3 regions of the Paenibacillus sp. FSL M7-1455 genome follow, and region 1 is predicted to be linked to each of the others. Evidence: riboswitches for the same ligand, from Rfam matches in the RefSeq annotation. Region 1 holds a riboswitch; each other region holds the start of a gene.
The links. A riboswitch is a leader RNA that binds a small molecule or an ion and turns the genes downstream of it on or off. The one in region 1 is predicted to bind cyclic di-GMP.
Positions count from the first base shown of each region.

Region 1 (3,274 bases):
ATAATCCGCCGTATATCCGAATCAAGCTTGAAGGTGTTACGATTTACTATAACGAAAAAGATTCGCAGCAAACGAAAAAGTTGTTCGAGTCGCTGCAGCAAGCCGGCCAATAAACAAACGACTACGGAGGGGAAACCTCATGGACATTCATCATATTTCGATTCAAGGCGTAGGAGAGTGGAATGAAGACGCCGTCATATGGCATCCGGACGCACGGATTTTTGGCGTGGTCGACGGGGCGACGTCGCTGATCCCCTACCGGGGACCGTATGGCGAAACCGGGGGCAGACTGGCTTCGCAGCTGATCAAACGGCATTTCGAGCAGCTCCCCGCAGACGAAACCCGCAATCTCGAGACGTTTGCCAAAGAAGCCAACCTCAAGTTAGGCGAGGAAATGCGGGCAAGCGGCATCCGGACGGATCGCAAAAGCGAACTGTGGACGGCCGCCATGGCTGCCATTCGCATTCATGATCATCACATCGAATACGTTCAGGCGGGAGACTGCATGGTGATCGCCTTGTACCGGGACGGTTCGATTCGGACCCTCACGCGGGATCAGGTTGCCCATATCGGAGAAGAGTCGCTGGCGATTTGGAGGCAGGGCATCGAGGAAGGCATACATACGAAAGCCGAATTGTGGGAAAGGGTCAAACCCCGGCTGCTTCAAAATAAAGAGAAAATGAATACTCTTGAAGGTTACTCCGTGTTCAACGGATTGCCGGAAGCGGAAAATTTTTTGGAATACGGCAAAATCAACCGGATCGGCTTGGCGGGACTGCTGCTCGTGACGGACGGGCTTTTTTACCCGGAACCTTGGCCGCTTCAGGATGACGAAACCGGAAATCCGGAAGAGAAGCTGCTGCGCCAGGTCGCTGCGGAAGGCTTGGAAAGCTACGCCAAGTGGCTGCTGGCCCTGGAACAAGACGATCCGGAGTGCATCCGCTACCCGCGTTTCAAATCATCGGACGATAAGACGGGGATCTGGATCACGTTTAAAGAAAATTCCAAAGATTTCACATGATGGCTATTGACAGCCAATTTTATTTTGGTTTATATTTGTCAATGGTTCCCACGGCCTAACATTCGAAAGATCAATGCAATGGATTTTCGCGTTAGGCATTGCTGCAATAACGACAATCTGATATTTGGCACACTAGTCGAAAGATTAGGTCGCAAAGCCTTGGAGTCTAAGAGTCCTTATGACTTATGATCGTCCGGCTGCAATTAACAATTCGTTAATGCAGCCGGGCTTTTTGCTTTTCGGGAACAATTCAAAGGAATAAGGAGGACGAGATGAAACGAGGTTTAAAACTTGTAGCATCATGGCTGTTGGTTTTGTCGGTGTTGACGGGACTGATCCCGGGCAACCTGTTCCTAAACTCGGCATCGGCAGCATCGAATGAGCTGATCTGGCCGAATCCGGGAGCGATCAATCTGAACAAAAAAGCCGAACCCGCGGGAAAAGGCCAATGGAAAGTTACGTTGACCGTCGAAGGCAAAAACATTCAATCGTCATCGGATGTCGTGCTGGTGATCGACCGGTCCGGAAGCATGAGAAATTCGAACCGGATGGTCAACGCCAAAGAGGCAGCGACTAAGTTCGTCGATAACCTGTTGATCAAAGATTCGACGACGAGAATCGCAGTTGTGACTTTCGATAAGACGGCTGACGAAAAATCTTCCTTCCTGGGATTTAGCCAGAAGGACAGCCTAAAAAACAAGATCAAAGGCATTACCGTAAGCAACGAAGGCACCAACATTCAAGCCGGGCTGAATAAAGCCCGCACGATGCTGACCGGAAGCCAGGCGCAAAACAAGATCATCGTGTTGTTGAGCGACGGCGCCCCGACATACAGCTACAAGGCGTCGCATGCCGCAGCTTACAATTGGCCGCAAAACAAGTACGACTATACCTTGAATGATTTTAACTATAACGGTAAGGTGCTTGGAAGCGGATCGAGCTATTACTTAGGATGGACTCAGGCATATACCGTTGACCGCAAAGATGTAGAAGACAACGGCATTGCAGCATTGTCCGAAGCAAAACTCGCTTGGGACGGCGGCATCGGCATGTATTCGATCGGCCTTGAAGTCGGGAATGATAAAGATGCCAAATACGTGCTGAATCATGTTCAAAACAAAGGCTATTATTCGTCCAACAGCGCGGATTTGGGCAAGGTCTTCTCCGAACTGTCCAGCCAAATTGCTTACGCTGCCCAGGACGCTATTGTGACCGACCCTATGGGCGACATGTTTAATCTGGTCGGCGAACCGACCGTTTCGCAAGGAACCATTACCTTGGACAAAAAGACCGAAACCTTTACATGGAACGTCGGCAACATCATGGAAGGTTCCCCGGCGACCTTGACTTACATCGTCGAAATGGATCAATCGAAAAATCCTGATCCAAATCAGCTTTACCCAACGAATGGAACAACAACCATCGATTATACCGACATCCATGGGAAAGACGTAACCAAAAACTTCGAGGTTCCCCAAGTAAGCTTCGGCAAAGGCTCCATCACCGTCAAAGGCTACCGTGTAAATGCGGACGGTCAGCCGGTTAATGCGGAGGGCGTTGTTGTCGATAAGCCCGAGCTTGCGGAGCAGCTGTACAATCAGAAGTTCAAGCAGGATGGAAAAGACTCGCTGGACATCGACCAAACATATGCCGTGAGTGCCCCAACCATTGATGGGTATCAACTTGAAGTCGGTATCGACCCGACCAACGTAAAACTGACCATGAGCGAGCCGACTCCGACGGTGTGGTTCGGATTCATGGAAGCGGTAGAGCAGCACGTAACGGTCAAGTATTTGGACAAAGGAACGAATAAAGCGCTGGCTGAGCCGGCCGTCGTAAAAGGACTCAAGGGCAAGCAGATTGAACTTGAAGCGAAGAAAATCCCTGGCTATACCCCTGAAAAGGCAAGCGACAAGTATACCTTTACGGGCAAAGACGGCCAAGAGTACGCATTCCACTACACGGCCGATAAGCAAACGGTGACGATCCGCTATGTGGACCAAGATTCGAAGCAGGAAATTAAAGACGCAACAACGCAGGAAGGCGTAACCGATCAGGAGATCAAGCTGACTGCACCATCGATTGATGGCTACACGCCAGTGAAATCGGAAGTCGCGTACAAATTCACTGCCGACGAAAAACAAGAAGTTGTTATTTTCTATAAAGCAAACGAACAACAAGTCACAGTACAACATCGGGTAGAAGGCACGGACAAAGAGCTGGTTCAGCCGACGACCCACAAAGGCCATAAAG
Region 1 covers NZ_JBBORO010000001.1:237,580-240,853, forward strand. Annotated here, with positions in the region: gene NYE48_RS01130 (DUF5808 domain-containing protein) at 1-113, shown strand, start outside; gene NYE48_RS01135 (protein phosphatase 2C domain-containing protein) at 140-1,021, shown strand; cyclic di-GMP riboswitch class I at 1,138-1,226, shown strand; gene NYE48_RS01140 (MucBP domain-containing protein) at 1,294-3,274, shown strand, end outside.

Region 2 (3,274 bases), 1.7 Mb from region 1:
ACGATGAGGACCGGACAGCGGATGCGTTCTGCCATGTGGAGAGGGGAGCGTGCTTCGTAAGCCGAGGGGATTTTGCGCGGATTGCCGACGACCCGTTTTAACATCCTCCGCAAATCCACCCGCTCCTCGTACGTTTGGGCGAGATCCGAGACGCCGCCCCAGAGGACGAGCTGCGAGATGAAATCCGTGTCCGCAGCCGCGGACGCGGCGTTTACGGAGCCCCGGGAAAAACCCATGGCCGCTATCCGTTTCGGATCGACGAACGGAAGCCCGGCAAGGAGCCGGCACGCCGCGGGAACGTCCTCCAGGTCGGCGCCGCCGAATTCGTCCCGTCCCTCCCCGCCTTGCGTCCCCCGGTAAACCGGGGCAAAAACGATAAAACCGCTTTGCGAAAAACGCTCGAGCCATTCGGTTTTGACCTGCCCGACCCTGCCGATGCCGCCGCGGCAATAAACAAGAACGGGCCATTTCCGTTCATGGATATCCAGCCGCTCCCGCTTGGCATTGTTCGCGATGACGGTCATGGGAAGCCGCTTCCCGCCGTATATTTTCCGGATATGCGCTTCCAGCGTTTCCGGTTCGATTTCGTATCCATACGGAAGGGAGAGATAACCCTTTACCTTATATTCGCCGGAGCGGTATGTCATATGAATCATCATGTAGATCAGCTGCCTTTTTCGTTTGCTTGTCCTTATTGCTTCATGTTCGGATATCGAGGGCGGTCACCCAAGACTGCAGGCAGTCCCGGGTATAATACGCGTTCGAAAAATCCAATCGGGCCAAATCCTCGCGGCGGATAAAAAAATTGCCGACGCCGGAATCCGCCAATTGTATCCTTTCTTTTTCTCGCACGAGGAAACCATACCTACGTGTATTTTAGCCGAGCGGCAGCATGGCCGCAAACGGGCAGTCGATGCGTATCCGGAACATGAAATAATACCCGGGTGCAGCATCAATCTTTTCGTTGCATTTATTAAATTTGTCATTTATATTCTTAGTGTGGTTACATAAAAAAACGAATATTTTCCTTTTTTCTCAAAATCATAGGTTTTTCCTTCCGTTTTTCCTGCAAGAATCGCGGAAGTTCTATATGATACGACATCGTACGATAATGGCAAACCCACTGAAAAGTGGCGACGCAAAGCTACAGGGGCTAAGGCGGATTCCATCCGCTATGCCAGCCAGTTACCGAATACGGCGGAGGCCTCCGTCTATTTCTTTACGCGCATAGACGGGGGCTTTTTGTGTTTTCTATATCAAGTACGGTGTTCCTAAATCAGTTCTACATAAGGGGGAGCAGTTCTCGTTAAGGTGTTGTCGTAGCCGGTGTCAGTCAGCAAGCCTCAAAACGAACGATAATACACAAAGGAGATGGATGATTGTGATTCCAAACCAGGTTAGTCGATTATTGAAGGACAAAATAACGCTTGTTAAACTGCCCGAAGGTCCCGATCTTGCGCTTGTCGGTCCTGTTCGGCTCCCGGTACAATTGGAGGAGCGGGAGATCACCTTCAATTGGTATACTTGGTTAAGAACGGAAAGCGCTTCGTTTGAGGTGGAAGATGTTCTCCATATCCTGCCGTTTGCCGATCTTGCCTCATACCAGCAATCATCCGTGCTTGTTTACGGTGATTTTGCCAATGCGGAGCACACGTTGATTCGGATGCACAGCATTTGCCATACCGGGGACATCTTTGGAAGCAAACGATGCGATTGCGGGTACCAGCTGCGCCGATCCATGAACATGATCGTCGACAACGGCAGCGGAGCTCTCTTTTATTTGGCCAATCACGAAGGACGCGGAATCGGGCTTTTCTCCAAATCGTTGGCTTATCTGCTGCAGGAAGAGGGATACGATACGGTAGAAGCCAATCACGCTTTGGGCTTTCCGGATGATCTCCGGTCCTATGACGAGGCGATACAGGTTCTTCAGGCATTGCGGCAGAAACCGGTAAGCCTCATTACGAACAATCCGCGCAAATTGCAATCATTGCGGGAAAAAGGGCTTGCATCCGATCATCACGTATCGATTTGGGGCGATGTATCCCAACATAATACCCGGTATCTGGCAACGAAAATCGAAAAATCGGGCCATATTTACAATCCCCTGAACGAAACCGTTCAGCTCGGCTAAGGAGGCCCCGCATGAACCCGGATCAACATTATATGAAGCTGGCGCTGGACCTGGCGGCCACGGCAAGCGGAAAAACGAACCCCAATCCCGTCGTCGGCGCGATCCTTGTGAAGGATGGACAAGTTGTCGGCGTCGGCTTTCACCGAAAAGCCGGAGAACCCCATGCGGAGGTACACGCGTTCCGTATGGCGGAAGGACACACGAACGGTGCAACGCTTTACGTGACCCTTGAGCCCTGCTCCCATTACGGAAAAACCCCTCCCTGCGCAGAGCTGGTCGCCAGCTCCGGAGTAACCCGCGTTGTGGTGGCTATGCAGGATCCGACTCCGATGGTCGCCGGACGGGGGATTCAACTGCTCCGAGATAAAGGGATTGAAGTCGAAGTGGGCGTGTTGGAAGAGGAAGCCAAAAGACTCAACGAACGATTCGTCCATAATATGACCAAACGGCGGCCGTTCATTATTTCCAAGGTCGCCATGACGCTGGACGGGAAGTTAGCTGCATCTTCGGGCCATTCGAAGTGGGTTACGGGCGAAGAAGCGCGCCGGGAGGTGCATCGGTTGCGAAACGAAGTCGATGCCATCTTGGTCGGCATCAACACGGTGCTGGCTGATAATCCCCGCCTGACTACCAGACTGCCGGAAAAGGGGAAAAACCCTGTACGGGTCATCCTGGATTCCAATTTGCGGTTGCCCGAGGATGCCCATATAACCGACTGCACCGCGGCTAAGACATGGATTGCCACGAAGGAGGATGCGGATCCGGAGAAAGTCAACAGGCTGAAGCAAAAAGGGCTGGAGATTCTATTCGTTCCTTCGACCCGGCTCGGGCTGGACCTCCGGCGATTATCGGAAATGTTATACGAAAAGGGAATTACCGACCTGCTTGTCGAGGGCGGCAGCGAAGTCAACGCCTCGTTCCTTCGCGCCAGCCTCATTGACAAATGGTTGATTTATATCGCACCCAAAGTTTTGGGAGGACGCGGTTCCCTCACGCCATACGGCGGTCCGGATTTGGAAACGATGGATGAAGCATTGAACGTGCGGATTCACTCCGTCCGGCAAATCGGAGAAGATCTTTGCATCACGGCGTATCCGAAGTACGGCTGATGATGAAGGGGCCAGGTCTCCGAACGGGTAT
Region 2 covers NZ_JBBORO010000001.1:1,979,303-1,982,576, forward strand. Annotated here, with positions in the region: gene NYE48_RS09145 (alpha/beta hydrolase family protein) at 1-659, opposite strand, end outside; gene NYE48_RS28205 (DUF1963 domain-containing protein) at 700-852, opposite strand; cyclic di-GMP riboswitch class I at 1,104-1,193, shown strand; gene NYE48_RS09150 (GTP cyclohydrolase II) at 1,379-2,134, shown strand; gene ribD (bifunctional diaminohydroxyphosphoribosylaminopyrimidine deaminase/5-amino-6-(5-phosphoribosylamino)uracil reductase RibD) at 2,146-3,243, shown strand.
Region 2: another riboswitch for cyclic di-GMP. It lies ahead of NYE48_RS09150 (GTP cyclohydrolase II); the one in region 1 lies ahead of NYE48_RS01140 (MucBP domain-containing protein).

Region 3 (3,274 bases), 5.3 Mb from region 1:
AATTCGATGACGCCGTCTTCCGTCCATCTTGCCAAGTCCCCCGTCCGGTACAGCCGTTCTTCTCCGGTTATTCCTCCCGGCACAAACTTCTGCCCGGTCAGCTCCGGCTGGTTCAAATAACCGCGCGCCAGCCCGCTTCCGGCAATGCACAATTCGCCGGCAATGCCGACAGGCTGCGGATGCCCGTATGCGTCCAAAATGTAGACCCTCGAGTTATCGACCGGATAACCGATCGGAATGTTCGGCGTCAACTCCGTGACCTTATAGGCGGTCGTGACTACGGTGTTTTCCGTCGGGCCGTAGCAATTGTACAGATCATAGTTCTGCCTGCTGAACGATTTCAGCTTGTCCCCGCCCGTCAAAAGAACGCGCAGCGTCGGATGGTCCATCGTCATGAAATGCTCGCAGAACTGGGTCGGCAAAAAGCTGATCGTAATGCCGTGCTGCTTAAAGTACGCATGCAGCTGCGTCGAATCCAGGCGGATTTCTTCGGGAATGACGTGAATCGCCGCCCCCGACACCAGATACGGAAACATCTCCCACACGGAAGCGTCAAAGCCGAAGCCGGCGTATTTGGTGGCCCGGTCCTTCTCGGTCACTCCGAATTCCCGGATGTGCCAGGCGCACAGATTGACAAGCGATCGGTGCTCGACCATCACGCCTTTCGGCCTTCCCGTCGAACCGGAAGTGTAGATGACGTAAGCCATGTCGCCCGGTTCCGCAGATTCGCGCACATTCCGCATCTTTGCATCGGCAGCCTCCGATTCGCCGCGAATATCGGCAGAAAACTCCGCCGCGCAAACCATCCGGCCTTTGAAGCGGACTTTTCCGTCCAGTCTGACCTTCGGCTCGGTGACAAGCAGCTCCGTTCCGCTGTCTTCGAGCATATACGTGATGCGGTCGGCGGGATACGCCGGATCGATCGGCAAGTAGGCCGCGCCCGTTTTCAGGATCGCCAGCGTCCCGACGATCATCTCAAGGGACGGCGTCGCGATGATGCCGACGATTTGCTCGCGGCCGGCTCCCCTCCGTACCAATTCGCGGGCCAATCTGTCCGCTTTTTCGTTCAGCTCGCCGTACGTCAACGATTCGCCTTGGTAGACCACCGCGACGTTATCCGGAGCCTTGTGCGCCTGCTCCTCAAACAAGCCGTGGATGGTCCGGTCCAATTCGGCATGCGCAGCCGTTTGGTTCCAGCCCGCAAGCTGGGCCTCCTCTTCTTCCGTCAGCAGCTTCAAGCCGCCGATCGTCATGTTTGAACCTGCCGCCCATGCGGCCATGATATGCTGCAAATGCCGGCACATGCGGCGAATAAAATCGCCGGGGAACATGCCGTCCGCATGCCAAACCTCGAAGCCGCCCGCTTCGTGTAGGTGCAGCGAGACCGCCAGTTCAAATTTGCCCTGCAGCTCGTCCGGGCCTATGCCGCTTCCCGTCCAGATGGCGGTGTTGCATACCGGGGATCCTTCGTCCAGGCCGGCGCAAATACCGGCGATTTCATCGAAAGCCGCCGACTTGGCCGCATGCTCCGTCATGGCTGCGGCAACCTGAAGCACATGGCTTTGCAGCGCCGTTGCCCCGTCCGCCTTCGTTATGAGCGGATAGGCTTGCTCGGCGGATGCGACGACGGCGAACGCAACCTCCTCCCGGCGCAAATACCGGATCAGCAGCATGCCCCATGCCGCACTCAGCAGCACGCTTGGTTCAATACGCGCGGTCTCGCATGCCTGCCGAATTTGACGCCCCGTTTCCTTCGGCCAGCGATACATAACCCTTTGCATTGGAATGGGCGCCTTTCCGGAATGAATGCGCAGTATCGTCCGTTCTTCCAATTGCTTCACATACCGATTCCATTCATCCAAGTTGGACTTTCCTGTTGTTAACACCGACATGTTCATCTTTCCTTTGCTAGATCATAGGATTCATATATAAAAAAATTAAAAAACAAAAAAACTCTACTTGCCGAGAGTAGAGTTCCTTTGATCGCGAAAACGTCTTTCGGCAGCTGGCTGGCATAGCGAAAAGATCGAGGATCTTGCGCCTGAAGCCCCTTTAGCTTTGTGCCCCTGCCTTTCGGCAGGTTTACCTTTGGCTTGAGTTTTCAAAGTGCGATATTTCAGGTATTGCAGAAAATGAAAATGAAATATCTGAAAAATACACTTTTAATATATCATGTTTATAGTCAAAGTACAGGTTAGATCCTTCCAATAAGAGGCAATAAAAGTGTCTATATCCCGAAATTATGGGAATTGCCATAGGTTATCATTGGAAAAGCCCCCCCTCGCCCTGAATCCCCGGCTTCAGAACATGACTGTAACGCAGCCAGCAGCCCCCCCGGAGAAAAGCGCCGGACAACGACCGCTTGCTCCTCCAGCGGCATGCAAACGGATAACTTGTAGGCGGGGTCAAACGGGACGACTTGAAGATGCAGCTCCGGATCGATCCTGCCTTGATGCACGATGCGAATCCCGGAAGGATGCCTGACCGTCTCCAGCTTGGACAAGCCGATCGAAAGGCCTTTGCCGACGGCTTTGGAATAACTTTCTTTAAGCGTCCACAACTCGAAAAAAAAGGCATCCCGACGTTCGGCGGGCTGCCTTCTCCATTCAGTCAGCTCCCGTGGCGTAAAACACAACTCGGCTGCTTCCTCCTCCGCCCGGCCGATATGCTCGACATCGATGCCGATCGGTCCCCCGGCGCCCACGGCGCATACGACCCAATCCTTGGCATGGGACACGTTAAAATAATAGTCGGGAACGCCTGCCAGGAACGGTTTGCCGTAACCATCCCTGGCAAACTCCACGTTCCGGAGCCGGAGCCCCTTTTCGAGACAAGCCGTCACCCGCTTCAAGGCATCGGAAACGATCACGCGCTCCGCATCCCGCTCCGATCTGTGCCTCGCGGCCCGGGACCTTGCTTCATCAGGCAAAAAAGCGAGCAGCCGCTGCATATCCGCGCCGGCGCCTTCCCGCCAATCGTTAAGATTTACGGCATATATCGTCGCGATGCGTTTCACCTTCTCCCTTCCTCGCTCCTTGCATCGAAGGCCGTTTATGGCACAAGTCAAGGAATCAGTTTGAGCTTGCGCGCCTGCTCTTCGGTCAAAATAAATTCCTCGGCCGGCCATACCTCGTCTTCGTCGTCCACGCCGAACATGTTCATGACCTCGGGCCAAATTCCTTTTTCCACCGCTTCTTCCTGGGTAATAATCACTTTCATGAGCGACCAGCCTCCTCATGTTGACCGTATTTAATTCAAGTATTACCCAATCATG
Region 3 covers NZ_JBBORO010000001.1:5,547,103-5,550,376, forward strand. Annotated here, with positions in the region: gene NYE48_RS25420 (amino acid adenylation domain-containing protein) at 1-1,781, opposite strand, end outside; cyclic di-GMP riboswitch class I at 1,998-2,097, opposite strand; gene NYE48_RS25425 (4'-phosphopantetheinyl transferase family protein) at 2,228-3,016, opposite strand; gene NYE48_RS25430 (hypothetical protein) at 3,064-3,219, opposite strand.
Region 3: another riboswitch for cyclic di-GMP. It lies ahead of NYE48_RS25420 (amino acid adenylation domain-containing protein); the one in region 1 lies ahead of NYE48_RS01140 (MucBP domain-containing protein).